2 regions of the Oceanibaculum nanhaiense genome follow, and region 1 is predicted to be linked to the other one. Evidence: riboswitches for the same ligand, from Rfam matches in the RefSeq annotation. Region 1 holds a riboswitch; the other holds the start of a gene.
What was found. Region 1 has a riboswitch for cobalamin ahead of BKM74_RS06555 (ribonucleoside-diphosphate reductase subunit alpha). Riboswitches for the same ligand answer to the same signal wherever they lie in the genome.
Positions count from the first base shown of each region.

Region 2: another riboswitch for cobalamin. It lies ahead of BKM74_RS05330 (TonB-dependent receptor plug domain-containing protein); the one in region 1 lies ahead of BKM74_RS06555 (ribonucleoside-diphosphate reductase subunit alpha).

Region 1 is NZ_MPOB01000003.1:257,489-265,322, reverse strand. Features, by position in the region: gene BKM74_RS06580 (helix-turn-helix domain-containing protein) at 1-542, opposite strand, end outside; partial or broken gene BKM74_RS19160 (DUF2061 domain-containing protein) at 469-816, shown strand; gene BKM74_RS18845 (TVP38/TMEM64 family protein) at 748-1,536, opposite strand; gene BKM74_RS06570 (ion transporter) at 1,762-2,550, shown strand; gene BKM74_RS06565 (TIGR01459 family HAD-type hydrolase) at 2,553-3,476, shown strand; gene BKM74_RS06560 (TauD/TfdA family dioxygenase) at 3,552-4,622, shown strand; cobalamin riboswitch at 4,674-4,899, shown strand; gene BKM74_RS06555 (ribonucleoside-diphosphate reductase subunit alpha) at 4,995-7,004, shown strand; gene BKM74_RS06550 (ribonucleotide-diphosphate reductase subunit beta) at 6,995-7,834, shown strand, end outside.
Region 2 is NZ_MPOB01000003.1:8,837-16,670, reverse strand. Features, by position in the region: gene BKM74_RS05350 (SDR family oxidoreductase) at 1-291, shown strand, start outside; gene BKM74_RS05345 (RNA degradosome polyphosphate kinase) at 424-2,562, shown strand; gene BKM74_RS05340 (Ppx/GppA family phosphatase) at 2,591-4,120, shown strand; gene BKM74_RS05335 (flavin reductase family protein) at 4,134-4,760, opposite strand; cobalamin riboswitch at 4,929-5,126, shown strand; gene BKM74_RS05330 (TonB-dependent receptor plug domain-containing protein) at 5,312-7,291, shown strand; gene BKM74_RS05325 (ATP phosphoribosyltransferase regulatory subunit) at 7,424-7,834, shown strand, end outside.

The DNA.
Region 1 (7,834 bases):
CCATCGGCGAAATCCCGCAGCCGGTGCGCCGCGAAAGCGACCTCGATATCAGTATCGGGCTGGCGGATATAGTCGAGCTGCACGGCGGCATCGGCAATCGCCTGGTCGGAAGACCGGGCGAGGGAGCTGCCATACTCCACCTCCAGCAGGGCCGGGGTCTTCAGCAGGTCCGGCAGGGTCTGCGGCACATGGCGCACCTTGTAGCCGGCGGCTTCACGATACCAGCGGCGCAATTGCTCGTCGAACGGATGGCGCGCCGCTTCGGCGACCTGCACCGACTGCTCGACGATATCGGTGACCGCGCCGCGCTGGCTGGACAGGCCGAGCAGCCAGTCGGCGCTCTCCCCCAGCGCGCTGGCCAGATTGGCGAGCACCAGGCCGTTCGGCAACCTCGGGTCGGGGGCGGAGAGAAGCTGCGCCACGGTCGATCGGTCCACGCCGGCCCGCGCCGCCAGGACGCTTACCGTCATGTCGCGCTCGGCCAGGGCAATGGCCAATCTTTCGCGGAACAGCCGGGACAGCAGGCGCTTGTCATGTTTCATGGTGAGGGAGTTTATCAGAAATCGGGATAAAAATCACAAAATAGGTAGAAGCAGTATTTTTATGGATAAAGCGCATAACACTCTCCTTGCCGGGAAGGGGTGGCGCGCGCAGATATCGGGCACCCGATTTTATCAACCCGTTTTCCCGAAGGCGCCAATCATGGAGACCAGACTGCGCACCCTTTTGAAGGCCTGTTCCTGGCAGCTATTGGGGCTGCTGACGACCGGGCTTCTCGCCTATGCCCTGACCGGTTCCTTCGCCGAGGCCGGCGGCTTCGCCCTGGTGACGGCGGGGACGGGCCTGTTCTGCTATATCCTGCACGAACGGCTCTGGCTGGCGGTCCGCTGGGGGCGGCTGTAATCGCCTTTTCGCGCGCCGGCGCCGCCAGTGCTTGGCGGCCACCGGCAGCAGCGCCAGCACGGCCATGGCGGTCAGCGGCAGCAGGATTTCCGGCTTCAGCAGAACCGCGACGGTGAGCTCTTCGGCCTCCGCCGTCAGGGTCTGGATGCCGTCACCGATACTGGCCAGGATGAAGGACACCGGCAGCACGCCGATGAAGGTGGCCAGCATCGCCTTGGGCACCGGTATGTCGAAGGGGGCCGGCAGGATATTGGACAGCCAGGCCGGCATGATCGGGATCAGCCGTATCGACAGGATATAGTTGAAGGCATCCTCGGCGATGATCCATTTAACCGCCTCCACACGCGCCCCGAAACGCCGCTCGACAAAGCCGGCCAGCAGCTGCCGGCTGACAATCAGCGCGATGCCGGAGCTCAGCGCGCCGCCCATGGCCGCCAGCAAGCCGCCCGGCAGGGTGCCGAACAGGTAGCCGCCGGTCAGGATCAGCAGCCCGCCGGCCGGCAACGGCACCAGCTTGCCGAAGGCGGTGGCCAGCACATAGGCGATGGCGCCGATAATCGGGTGATCGTCCACCCAGCCCTTCAATGTCTGGCTGGCATCCTGCAGGAAGCCGCCGACCACGGCGCTGTCCATCGGGACCAGGGCGGCGAGCGCCAGAAGCGCCAGTGCTGCCAGCAGCAGCGTGGCCCGACGCCATTTCCGGCGCCGCGGGGAGGGGGCGAGATCGTCAGCCATCGGGCAGCTATAGCAGAAGCGGGCCGTCGATCCTATGGCAGCTGGTCAATGGTGCCCGATTGCTTTTATTGCCGCTTCACGGCATGAAAGCCTCGCAATTGCATCTGGCGGAACAGGGCGTACATGGTGGACAGGCTGAAGGGCTTCATCGAATCGGGCGCGTTCCAGAATTTCATCATCGGCGTCATTATCGTGAACGCCGTCACCCTGGGCCTGGAAACCTCGGCGACGGCGATGAATCTAGCGGGGCCGGTGCTGATCGTGCTCGACCGGATCGCGCTGTCGATCTTCATCATCGAGATCGTCCTGAAGCTGGTCGTCTATCGCCTGCGCTTCTTCCGCGATGCCTGGAACATCTTCGATTTCCTGGTGGTCGGCGTCACCCTGATGCCGGCGGGCGAGGGTGTGTCGGTGCTGCGCTCGCTGCGCATCCTGCGCGTGCTGCGGCTGATCTCCGTCGTGCCCTCGCTGCGCAAGGTGGTGCATGCGCTGCTGCGCGCGATACCCGGCATGGGCTCCGTGGTGGCGCTGCTGTCGCTGGTATTCTATGTCGCCGCCGTGATGGCGACCAAGCTGTTCGGCGCCAGCTTCCCGGACTGGTTCGGCAGCATCGGTGCGTCCTTCTACACGCTGTTCCAGGTGATGACGCTGGAAAGCTGGTCGATGGGCATCGTGCGGCCGGTCATGGAGGTCTATCCCTATGCCTGGCTGTTCTTCATCATCTTCATCCTGCTGACCACCTTCGCCGTGCTGAACCTGTTCATCGCCATCATCGTCGATGCGATGGCGCAGGAGCACCATGCCGAAGAAGGGGAAACCCGCGCGGCGCTGGGCGGCGATCATCACGAGATCATCGCCGAGATTCGCGCGCTGAAAGAGGAAGTGGCGGCGCTGCGCCGCGAGGGGCGCTAGGGATGTCCGCCGGTAGCTCTCCGCAAGCCGATACCGGCTGGTCCGGCACGCAGCCGATCGCCGGCCTCGGCGCGGTCGCGGACCGCTATGACGGCTTCATCCTGGATCAATGGGGCGTGCTGCATGACGGCAAGACGCCTTATCCGGGGGCGCTGGACTGCCTGAAGGCCCTGCGGGAATCCGGCAAGCGGGTGGTGGTGCTGTCCAATTCCGGCAAGCGCAACGATTACAATGTCGCGCTGATGGCGCGCATCGGCTTCACGCCCGATCTCTATGACGAGATGATCTCGGCGGGCGAGGATGCCTGGCGCGGCCTCGCCAGCCGGGGCAAGCACGGGGCAGATGATTTCTATGCCGGGCTTGGCCGCCGCTGCTACGCGACCAGACGGCCCGGCGATTCGAGCTTCCTGGATGGGGTCGATATCGATCTGGTTGAGGATGTCGGTCAGGCGGATTTCCTGCTGCTGATCGGCGATGCGCGCGATTCCGGCCTGCTGGAGGCCTATAAGGGCTTGATCGCGCAGGGGCTGGCGCGCGGCCTGCCGATGGTCTGCGCCAACCCGGACACGCACCGCGTCGATGGCGGAAAGCTGGCCGAGGCCATCGGCCTGGTGGCGGAAGAATATGAACGCCGCGGCGGCCGCGTGCAGTGGCACGGCAAACCGCACCCGCCGATCTACCGCAGCTGCCTCGCCAGCCTGGGCCTGTCCGACAAGGGGCGCATCCTCGCCGTTGGCGATTCGCTGGGCCATGATATCGAGGGGGCCAGCCGCTTCGGCTGCGACAGCGCGCTGGTGGCCGACGGCATCCATGGGCCGGCGCTGGGCGTGAGCGGCAATATGCTGCCCAGCGATGCCGCCTGGCGCGGCTTCATCGCCGACAAGCCTGTGCGCCCGACATATCTGATGGGCCGGTTCGTCTGGTAGCGGTTTCTTGTCTGCCGGCTTGCCCGCGTGACATGATTGCCGCGAACGGCAGCAAGACCGGGGGAGGAGATTGATATGACCGCGTTACCGAGGATTGACGGCGATTGCGTCTGGCATGGCAGCGACATGGCGATGTCGCGCCGCTGGATTTTCGAGCTGACAGCGGGGGAGATTGCGGCGCTGGACGCGGCCCTTGCCCATGTCGAGGCGCAGGGCATCGCCTGGCACGACATCACCCGCGAGAATTTTCCGCTGGGCGCGCTGTCCGCAAGGCTGGATGCGGTTCGGGAAGAGCTTGAGAATGGCAGCGGCATGGTGAAGCTGCGCCGTATCCCGGTGGATCGCTATTCCGAAGCCCAGCTGAAGAAGCTGTATTTCGGTCTCGGCAAGCAGCTGGGCCATACGCTGTTCCAGAACAACCGCGGCGAGCTGATGCGCGAGATCCGCGACGAGGGCGCTGCCGTCGTCGGCGAACGCTACGGCCAGGTGCAGACGCAGGATAACGGCACCTTCCTGTCCTCCTATGCCCGCACCCTGTCGAACGGGGCCTTGCGCTTCCACACCGACCGCTGCGATGTGGTCGGGCTGCTGTGCGTGCGCCAGGCCGCCAATGGCGGGGTGAGCAAGCTGTGCTCCTCTCCCATGGTGTACAACACCATCCGGGAGCGCCGGCCGGATCTGCTGGAAGTGCTGTGCCAGCCCTATTACCGCAGCCGTTTCGGCGAGGAGAAGGGGGCGGAGCAGGTGGCCTACCCGCTGCCGATCTTCGGGCTTCACGACGGCAAGCTGACCAGCCATTACTCGCTGACCTATATTGAGGCGGCTTCCTTCATTCCCGGCGTACCACCGATGAGTGACGTGCAGAAGGAGGCGCTGGCGCTGTTCCAGGCCACGATGGAGGAACTGTCTTTCGAGATGGTGCTGGAGCCGGGCGACATTCAGCTTCTGAACAACCATGTCGTCTATCACGGCCGCACGCCCTTCACCGACGATGACACGCAGGGTCGCAGCCGCATGCTGTTCCGGCTCTGGCTGTCGATGCCGAACAGCCGCCCGCTGCCGGCGGACCACACGGTCCTGTGGCGCAATGTGGAGGCTGGCGCGGTGCGTGGCGGCATCGGTCAGGAAGCGCTGGCGCCTGCGTAATCAGGGGCTTGTCAAGGACACAATCGCCTTGACAGGATCGGGATAACCGCTACCGTATCTAGTGGTTATGGTTCCCCGGGTCGGTAGATTTGGGGCTAAGATGGGAATTCGGTGCGGCGGTTTTCTTGCTTAATCCGAAGCTGTCCCCGCAACTGTGAGCGGCGAGCTTTTGCCCTTTTCGTGCCACTGAATGCCCGGAGCGAGGCCGGGATTCGGGAAGGCCGGGCCGGAGCCGAGACCCGCGAGCCAGGAGACCTGCCGTAACCAGACGTATGACCTTGGGCGGGGTGTCCTTTGGGTCGCTTGCGGGTAGGGGGAATTTGCCCGCAGGCTGACCTGTTATCCCGTCACCACCTGATCGACGGGGTAGCGATGTCCTCTCTGGCTTTCGATTTCGATTATGACGGCAATCTCGTTCCGCAGACACCGGGCGGGCCTTCGCAGCAGCGTCATGTGCAGCGCCCTGCCGAGCAGCCGCGCGCGCCGCGTCCGCGCGTTCAGCCGCCGGAGCCGGACTTCCCGCATCAGCAGGCCCTGAATCTGGAGCGCCGCGCGCCGCTGCCCTATCCGCTGGCGCCGCGCCCCCAGCCTTCCGACCTGAAGCTGGATCGCAGCCGCGACGCGTTGCTGACGAATTTCGGCAAGGCGACGCTGAATGACCGCTATCTGCTGGCCGGCGAAAGCTATCAGGACATGTTCGCGCGGGTTTCCTGCGCCTTTGCCGACGATATCGGCCATGCCCAGCGCCTGTATGACGCCATGTCGCGGCTGTGGTTCATGCCGGCGACGCCGGTGCTGTCCAACGGTGGCACCACGCGTGGCCTGCCGATTTCCTGCTTCCTGAACGCGGTGCCGGATTCGCTGGACGGCATCGTGCGCACCTGGAACGAGAATGTCGCCCTGGCCTCGAATGGCGGCGGCATCGGCACCTATTGGGGCCAGGTCCGCTCCATCGGCGAGGCGGTGAAGGGCGCGGGCGAGACCTCGGGCATCATTCCCTTCATCCATGTCATGGACGGGTTGACGCTGGCGATCAGCCAGGGCTCTCTGCGGCGCGGCTCGGCGGCGGTCTATCTCGATATCCATCATCCGGAGATCGAGGAATTCCTGGAAATCCGCAAGGCTTCGGGCGATTTCAACCGCAAGGGGCTGAACCTGCATCACGGCATCAATGTCACCGACGAGTTCATGGCGGCGGTGCGCGATGGCGGCATGTTCGGACTGAAGAGCCCGAAGGATGGCGCGGTGCTCCGCCAGGTCGATGCGCGCCAGCTGTGGCAGCGCATCCTGGAAACCCGCCTGCAGACCGGCGAGCCCTATCTGCTGTATATCGACACGGTGAATCGCGCACTGCCGAAGCACCAGCAGAAGCTGGGGCTGAAGGTCTCCACCTCCAACCTGTGCAGCGAGATCACGCTGGTCACCGGCCAGGACCAGGACGAGAAGGAGCGCACCGCCGTGTGCTGCCTGTCCTCGCTGAATGTCGAGACCTGGGAGGAATGGGAGGAGGCACCCGGCTTCATCGAGGACGTGCTGCGCTTCCTCGACAATGTGCTGACGCAGTTCATCGAGAACGCGCCGGATGGCATGGAGCGGGCGAAATATTCGGCGATGCGCGAGCGCTCCGTCGGGCTCGGTATCATGGGCTTCCATTCCTTCCTGCAGGCGCGCGGCATTCCGTTCGAGAGCGCGCTCGCCAAATCCTGGAATTTCAAGATGTTCCGCAAGATCCGCCGCGAGGCCGATGCCGCCTCGGTGGCGCTGGCCGAGGAGCGCGGGCCGTGCCCGGACGCGCATGACGCCGGCATGAAGGCGCGCTTCAGCCACAAGATCGCCATCGCGCCGACCGCCTCGATCAGCATCATCTGCGGCGGCACCAGTGCCGGCATCGAGCCGATCCCGGCCAATATCTACACCCACAAGACGCTGTCCGGCGCGTTCTCGGTGCGCAACCGCCATCTGGAGACGATGCTGGAGGAGAAGGGCCAGAATACCGCCGAAGTCTGGCAGTCCATCGTCGAGAAGGAAGGCTCCGTCCAGCATCTCGACTTCCTCAACGAGGACGAGAAGGCGACCTTCCGTACCGCCTTCGAGATCGACCAGCGCTGGATCATCGACCTGGCGGCCGATCGCGCGCCCTTCATCTGCCAGAGCCAGTCGCTGAACCTGTTCCTGCCGGCCGACATCGACAAGTGGGACCTGCACATGCTGCACTGGACGGCCTGGAAGCGCGGCATCAAGAGCCTGTATTACTGCCGCTCCAAGTCGATCAGCCGCGCCGCCTTCGCCGGCAAGCTGGAAGCAAAGGCGGAGGAGGGCGAGAAGCCGGCCTTCGACAATCAGGCGCCGACCGATTACGAGGAGTGCCTGGCGTGTCAGTAAATCTCGGCCATCTGAATCCGCGCGATCTGGTCGGCACCGGCAAGGTCGGCCTGCTGACCGCCACCGGCACCTATGATGTGAATCGTTATTCCTGGGCCTATGACTACTGGAAGCGCCAGCAGCAGACCCACTGGATGGGCGAGGAAGTGCCGCTGGGCGGCGACATCAAGGACTGGGCCTCGGACCGTGTCAGCGAGTCGGAACGCCTGCTGCTGACGCAGATTTTCCGCTTCTTCACCCAGTCGGATGTCGAGGTTGGCGACAATTACCTGAAGCGTTACATCCCGCTGTTCCAGCCCCTGGAACTGCAGATGATGATGGCCGCCTTCTCCAACATGGAGACGGTGCATATCGACGCCTATGCGCTGCTGCTGAAGACGCTGGGCATGCCGCAATCGGAGTTCGAGGCGTTCCGCGACTATTCGGAGATGCGCGCCAAGGCCGACTACATGCACACCTTTGGCGTCGGCACGGTCTCCGACGTGGCGCGTACGCTGGCCATGTTCGGCGCCTTCACCGAGGGCATGAGCCTGTTCGCCAGCTTCGCCATGCTGCTGAACTTCCCGCGCCACAACAAGATGAACGGCATGGGGCAGATCGTCTCCTGGTCGGTGCGCGACGAGAGCCTGCATTGCGAAGGCATCATCCGGCTGTTCCACGAATGGCACCGTGAGACCGGGGCGGTCACCCCCGCCGTGCGCGACGACATCATCGATGTCGCCAAGACGATGGTCGGGCTGGAGGAGAATTTCGTCGATCTGGCTTTCGGCCTCGGCGAGATCGAAGGGATGACAGCCCAGGATATCAAATCCTATGTCCGCTACATCGCC
Region 2 (7,834 bases), 250 kb from region 1:
GTCGCCGGCCTGTCGCGGCAGATCGTGAAGCACAATGTGACGATCAACAATCTGCTGCCTGGCCCGTTCGAGACCGACCGCGTGCGCAAGACGGCGGAAAGTGCCGCCAAGCAGGCCGGCAAGAGCATCGACGAGGTGCTCGATTCGCGGCGCCAGCAGAACCCGGCGGGCCGCTTCGGCACCATCGAGGAGTTCGGGGCCGCCTGCGCCTATCTGTGCAGTGGCCATGTCGGCTTTGTCACCGGACAGAATCTGGTGATGGATGGCGGCGCCTATAACGGCACGCTGTAAGCCGAAAACTTCACGAATCCGTCACGTGTTGGGGCCGGGGCTTGCATGACAGCGCCCCGGCCTCATGCTATTTCAATAGGCGTTTCGCGCCCCGCTGGCTGGGCGCACGACCGGTGGCCGGAGGAGAGCGACGTGACGACAGCCGAGATCGAGACTGCCGACGCGGTGGACATCCATTCCCCCAAGCGGTTCTTCAACCGCGAGCTGTCGTGGCTGGCCTTCAACGGCCGGGTTCTGGAGGAAGCGGGGAATCCGAAGCATCCGCTGCTGGAGCGGCTGCGCTTCCTGTCGATTTCCTCCTCCAATCTGGACGAGTTCTACATGGTGCGCGTCGCCGGCCTGAAGGGCCAGGTCGAGGCCAATGTGAACACCCAGAGCCAGGACGGGCTGACCCCGGCGCAGCAGCTGGAGGCGATCTGGCAGGCGACGGCGAAGCTGGTGACCGAGCAGCAGAGCTGCTGGCGCGCCCTGCGTGAGGAGCTGCGCGTAGTCGGACTGGCTATGGTCGAATGGTCGCAATTGACCCGCTCCGACCAGAAGTGGCTCGAACGCTATTTCATGGAGCAGGTGTTCCCGACGCTGACGCCGCTGGCCGTCGATCCGGCGCATCCCTTCCCGTTTCTGCCGAACAGGGGCAAATCCATCGTGCTGCAGCTGCAGCGCGGTGCCGACAAGCGCCGGTTGGAGGCGCTGGTGCCGATGCCGCCGCAGATCGGCCGCTTCATCCGCCTGCCGGGGGCGGCGATCCGCTTCCTGCCGATGGAACATCTCATCGTGCAGTTCTACGAGAAGCTGTTTCCGGGCTTCGAGCTTCTGGGCAGCGGCATCTTCCGCGTGCTGCGCGACAGCGAAATGGAAATCGACGAGGAAGCGGAGGATCTGGTCCGCCTGTTCGAGAGCGCCCTGCGCCGGCGGCGGCGCGGCAGCGTGATCCGGCTGACGGTGAATGGCAGCATGCCGGACGATCTGCGCAGCTTCGTCATCGACCAGCTGGGCGTTGGTCCGCAGGATGTATTCTCGCTGGAGGAGATGATCGGCATCGACGATCTGTCGCAGCTCATCGTCTCGGAACGCACCGATCTGCTGTTCGAACCGTTCAACGCCCGCTTCCCTGAGCGGATCCGGGATTTCGGCGGCGACTGTTTCGCGGCGATCCGGCACAAGGACATCGTGGTCCATCACCCGTTCGAGAGTTTCGACGTGGTGGTGCAGTTTCTGCGTCAGGCGGCCCGCGATCCGGCGGTCATCGCGATCAAGCAGACGCTGTATCGCACCTCGAAGGATTCGCCGATCGTGAAGGAGCTGATCGAGGCGGCCGAGAGCGGCAAGTCGGTCACTGCCATGGTCGAGCTGAAGGCGCGCTTCGACGAGGAGGCGAATATCCAGTGGGCGCGCGATCTGGAACGCGCCGGCTGTCAGGTGGTCTATGGCTTCATGGATCTGAAGACCCACGCCAAGGTGTCGATGGTAGTGCGGCGCGAGGGTGGCAGCTTGCGCTCCTACTGCCATTTCGGCACCGGCAATTATCATCCGGTGACGGCCAAGATCTATACCGACCTGTCGTTCTTCACCTGCGATCCCGAACTGTGCCAGGACGCCGCCAGCGTGTTCAACTTCATGACCGGCTACGCCCAGCCGGCGAAGCTGACGAAGCTGGCGATGGCGCCGTTCAGCCTGCGCGATACCTTGCTCGCCCATATCCGCACCGAGGTGCGCAACGCCAAGGCCGGCAAGCCGTCGGGTATCTGGGTAAAGCTGAACTCGCTGGTGGACGAGAAGCTGATCGATGCGCTCTACATCGCATCGCAGGCCGGGGTGCCGATCGAACTGGTGGTGCGCGGCATCTGCTGTCTGCGGCCCGGCATCAAGGGGCTGTCGGAGAACATCAAGGTGAAGAGCATCGTCGGCCGCTTCCTGGAACATGGCCGCATCGCCTGCTTTGCCAACGGGCACCCCATGCCGTCGCCGGAGAACAAGATGTTCATCTCCTCGGCTGACTGGATGCAGCGCAATATGGACCGCCGCGTCGAGACGCTGGTGCTGATCGACAATCCGACAGTGCATGAACAGATTCTCGACCAGATCATGGTCGCCAACCTGAAGGATGTGCAGCAAAGCTGGCGGTTGCGGCCCGATGGCAACTATATCCGGCTGCCCGCTGGCGAGGGCGATTTCAATGTTCATCACTACTTCATGACGAATCCGAGCTTGTCCGGCCGGGGCAGTGCCCTTAAGAAGTCGCAGCCGCTGCCGCGTTTGGTGGTGAGCTGATCCGCACCGAAACGCGACTTAGGACGCAATGCAGGAAAAACGGATCGACGATCCGGCCGCCAGGCTGAGTTCGGGGACGATGGGTATCGGCGGCCATGTCGGGGTCATCGACATCGGCTCCAACTCGATCCGCCTCGTGGTCTATGACCGTCCGGAGCGCGGCTTTCTGCCGCTGTTCAACGAAAAGGCACTGTGCGGCCTCGGCAAGGGGCTGACAGAGACCAACCGGCTGTCGGAAGACGGCGTGAATGCTGCCTTTGACAGCCTGGCGCGGTTCGCCGCCGTGGCGCGCGGCATGGAGGTGGCGACGCTGCATGTGCTGGCGACAGCCGCCGTGCGCGATGCCGAGAATGGCGCGGCTTTCGTCGCCGAAGTGGAAGGTCGCCTGGGCTTCGATGTACGCGTCCTCTCGGGCGCCGAGGAAGCCCGGCTCTCCGCACTCGGCGTGCTCTGCGCCATGCCGCAGGCCGATGGCGTGGCCGGCGATCTGGGCGGCGGTAGCATGGAACTGGTCGATCTGCGTGTCGGCAGCATCGGCCAGCAGACGACACTGCCGCTGGGGCCCTTGCGTCTGTCGGCGCTCGACGGGCCGGCGAATCGCAAGAAACTGGTTGCCCATATCGACCGCCATCTGGCCAGTGTGCCCTGGCTGTCCGGCCTGAAGGGGCGGCCGCTTTATGCCGTTGGCGGGGGCTGGCGCTCCATCGCCAAGGCGCATATGGACATGACCGGTTATCCGCTGCACATCCTGCACGAATACCGCCTGCAGACGCCGGCGCTGCTGGATTTCCTGGACCGGCTGCAGCAAATCGGCAAGTCCGAGATGAAAGCCATCAACGGGGTGTCGAAGCGCCGGCTGGAAACCATCCCGATGGCTGCCTTGTTGATGCGCCGGCTGCTGACGCTGGCCGAGCCGTCCTGCGTCGTGTTCTCCGCCTATGGCCTGCGTGAGGGCTGCCTGTTCGATCTGCTGCCGGACGAGGCGAAGAGCCTGGACCCGCTCATCGAATCGGCGCGCAAATTCGCCGCTGCGGCCGGGCGTTTCCCGCCGCATGGCGAGGAGTTGCTGGACTGGACAACACCGCTGTTTCCGGAGGATACGCCGCTGCGCCGGCGGCTGCGCCATGCGGCGTGCATCCTGTCGGACACCGCCTGGGCGGAACATCCCGACTATCGCGCGGAAAATGTCTTCTGGAAGGTGCTGCGCGCGCCGATACCCGGTTTCGACCATGCCGGCCGCGCTTTCGTCGCCCTGGCGCTGATGGCGCGCTATGTCGGCAATATCGACCTGCCGGCGGCGGACATCGCGAAGAAGCTGCTGGACAAGGAGCAGACCAGCCAGGCCCTGGTGCTGGGGCTGGCGCTGCGGCTTGCCCATACCTTCACCGGTGGCGCGCCCGGCATATTGCGGGAGACACCGCTGCGCCCCGGGCTTGGCAAGCTGGGCTTCGCGATCGCGAAGCCCCATGCCGCCCTGTCCGGGGATGTGGTGAAGCGGCGGCTCGACTCGCTTGCCGCCGCCCTGGGCCAGACCGGAGAGATTACTCTCCTGCCATAAGGCCCGATGCTGTTCAGCCTGCGCCGCCGGGCCGGTTCATCACGAACACTTCGTTCACCACGGCATATTCCATGTAGCCGAGGCGCGAGATCGGGCGGAAGCGCGTCACATCGACGAAGCCCTTATCGTTGATGACCTCGTCGGCGATGTGAATGCCGACCACGCGCCCGAAGATCACGTAATTGCCGCGCTCGGGATCCCAGCTCGGCATTTTCACGGTCTGCAGATACTTGCATTCCAGATGCACGGGGGCGCCCTTCACGCGCGGCGGCTTCACCATGCTGGACGGCAGCGTCTCCAGCCCGGCGGCCTCGAACTCGTTCTGCCCGGCGGGCAGGCCGGCGGAGGAGATGTTCATCTGCTCGCGCAGATCATAGGTCGCCATGTTGACCACGAACTCGCCGGTCTTCTCGGCATTGGCCTGGCTGTCTTTGAACGCCACGGCTTCCGGGCGCAGGCCGGCGGCGAACATCACGCAGGGCGGGTCGGACGCCACGGCGTTGAAGAAGCTGTAGGGCGCCAGATTGGGCCGGCCATCCTCGTCCAGCGTGGAAATCCAGCCGATTGGGCGCGGTACCACCAGCGATTTGAACGGGTCGCGCGGCAGGCCGTGATTCTTCTTGTCGGGTTCGTAGAACATAAGGGGAGTCGCTCCTGAGATGGGAGGCCGATGCCTGCCGGACGGCGGCGCAGCCAACGAGATGGCAAGAGAGTAGCGAGGCCGAAGCGGGGATGCCAGAGGCTATTAGGGCCATATGGTATGCGTGCCTGTGGTATGCGTGCTTGCCTCGGCATGCAGCATTCTTATAGAACTAGACCCAGCGTTGGTTCCCGCAAGGGATGAAAAGGGAACGCGGTGCGTCCGGCTTCGGCTGGGCAATGCCGCGACTGTCCCCGCAACTGTAAGCGGCGAGCGCCGGTCCAAACAGGCCACTGGGAAACCGGGAAGGCAGGGCAGGTGCAGCGACCCGCGAGTCAGGAGACCTGCCAGCGTGAGCACGTCCCGCGACCGTCGATCGGGGTGAATCGTCGGAACGGCTGTCCGCAGCGGTGACGCCAATCCATTGGCTGGGTTGCCGGAGGCGGAAGGGCTATGAGCTGTCGCGGGTCTCTATCTCTCCATCGTGGGGCATCCATGCCCCTTCCGGTCACGCGCAACCTGTTTTCGCGTCATCTCTCGATGGGGTTTTCATGTCATTCCGTTCTTCCCTGCTGATCGGCAGCGCACTCTGCGTTGTCGCGCTTCCCGCTGCCGCCGTTCGCGCGCAGAGCCAGCCGGGCGACAGCGTCGCCCAGCTCATGCCGCACATCGTCATCACCGCGACCCGCGCCGAAACCGAACTGGAGCGTATCCCCGCCCAGGTTACCGTCATCGACCGCGAGGCCATTGACCGTGGCGGCTACCAGACCGTGGAGGAGGCGCTGCGCACCGTGCCGGGCCTCGCCGTCGTGCGGCTGGGCGGCCCCGGTCAGCAGACCTCGGTGTTCATGCGCGGCGCCAACAGCGACCATGTGCTGGTGCTGGTCGATGGCGTGCCGGTGAACGATCCGTCGGGGGCGGGCGGCGCCTATAATTTCGGCGACGACCTGGTCGGCGATCTGGAGCGCATCGAAGTGGTGCGCGGGCCGGTCTCCAGCCTCTATGGCAGCAATGCCATTGGCGGCGTCATCAACATGATCACCCGCGCGCCGTCGCGTAAGAAGGCCGAAATTTTCGGGCAGGCGGCCGGCGGCAGCCATGGAACGGTGCAGGCACAGGCAGGCTTGCGCGGCCGCTCGGACGGTTTCGACTATATGGTCAGCGCCGAGCATTTCCGCACCGACGGTATCAATCTTTCGCCGTCACGTATCGCCGGCAATATTGACGAGAAGGACGGATCGGAAGTCACCACCATCACCGGCAAGCTGGGCTACAATATCGGCGATGCCGGGCGGGTGGATGCGCTGATGCGCTACCGCCGCAACGAATTCGACCTCGATAATGTCCCGAACGAGGAGCCGAACTATACCGGCGAGAACGAGCATTTCCTCTACAAGCTGGGCGGTGAGGCCTATCTGTTCGATGGCAGCCTGACCTCGCGCCTCGATATCGGGCAGAGCCGTCACGACCGCAGCTTCACCAACCGGCCCGACGCCGCCAGCGCGAATCTGACAGATGACAGCTACGAATCGGTGCGCAGCTTCGCCGAGTTGCAGAATACCTACCGGATCGGCGATCTGGGTGGCCTGCGCGACACGGTGCTGGTGTTCGGCGGCAGTGCCGCGCGCAGCACGGTGGAGACCAGCACGAATTCGGTCAGCGTCTGGGGGCCGTTCACCCAGTCGCTGGATGCCGATTCCAACGATTATGCGCTCTATACCAACCTGCAGGCGCGGGTAAGCGAGCGCATCGACGTGACCGCGGGGCTGCGTTACGACGTGCCGGACGATTACGACAATACGCTGACCTACCGGATCGGCGCGGTGGTCGCGGTGCCGGAAATCCTGACGCGCTTCTCTGGCGCGGTCGGCACCGCCTACAAGGCGCCGACATTGTATGACCGGTTCGGCGTGGATAATTACGGCTATCGCGGCAACACCAACCTGAGCCCGGAGGAATCCTTCTCCTGGGAGGTGGGGTTCGAGACCGACCTGCCGGTTCGCGGCCGGGCCAAGGCGGTCAGCTTCGGTGCGACCTATTTCAGGACGAAGACCGATGACCTCATCACCAACGATTTCGTGCAGCAGACCGTGGTGAATATCGGCGAGGCGTCGAGCGAGGGGGTGGAGAGCTTCATCGCCCTGCGTCCGGCCGATTGGATCGAGACCAGGCTGAACTATACCTGGATGCAGGCGCGCAACGAGGATACCGGCCAGATGCTGCTGCGCCGGCCGCGCCATCAGGGCTCGCTTTCGGTCGATCTGAAGCCGATGCATGACCTCAGCTTCGGACCGGAGCTGGTCTATGTCGGCAGCCGGCTGGATGTCGCCTATGACGACGCCGGCAGCTTCCTAGGCAACCGGCGTAACGGTTCCTACACGCTGGTCAATCTGTCGGGCAGCTACCAGCTGCGTGAGGATGTCTCGCTGTTCGGCAAGGTCTATAACCTGTTCGACCGCGAGTATGAGCCGTCGAACGGCTTTGCCGGGCGTGGCCTGACCGCGCTGTTCGGGGTGCGCGGCAGCTTCTGACCACAGCTTTCCAGGGGAGCTGTCTGGGGGATTTTCAGGGACCGTTCGCCGGCCTGCCGGTTTTCCGTTTGCCCAATCGTGGCAAACCCGGTAGGTAAGCGGGCGGTCTCTCGAAGAACCCGGAGGATACAGGTGACGGCGCAAAACGCCGGCGATACCGGCCCGCGCGCGCTGCTTCCCAACGGCCTGCGCGACGTGCTGCCGCCCGAAGCGGCCCAGGAATCCGAAGCTGTCCGGACGCTGCTGGATTATATGCGCGGTTTCGGCTACCAGCTCGTGAAGCCGCCCCTGGTCGAATTCGAAGGCAGCCTGCTGGACGGCGCCAGCCCGAAGATGGGCACCCGCATTTTCCGTGTCATGGACCCGGTCTCGCAGCGCATGATGGGCGTGCGCGCGGACATGACCATGCAGATCGCGCGCATCGCCACCACGCGGCTGGCCAATGCGCCGCGCCCGCTGCGCCTATCCTATGCCGGCGAGGTGCTGCGCGTGCTGGGCTCGCAGCTGTCGCCGGAGCGCGAGTTCGTCCAGGTCGGCGCGGAG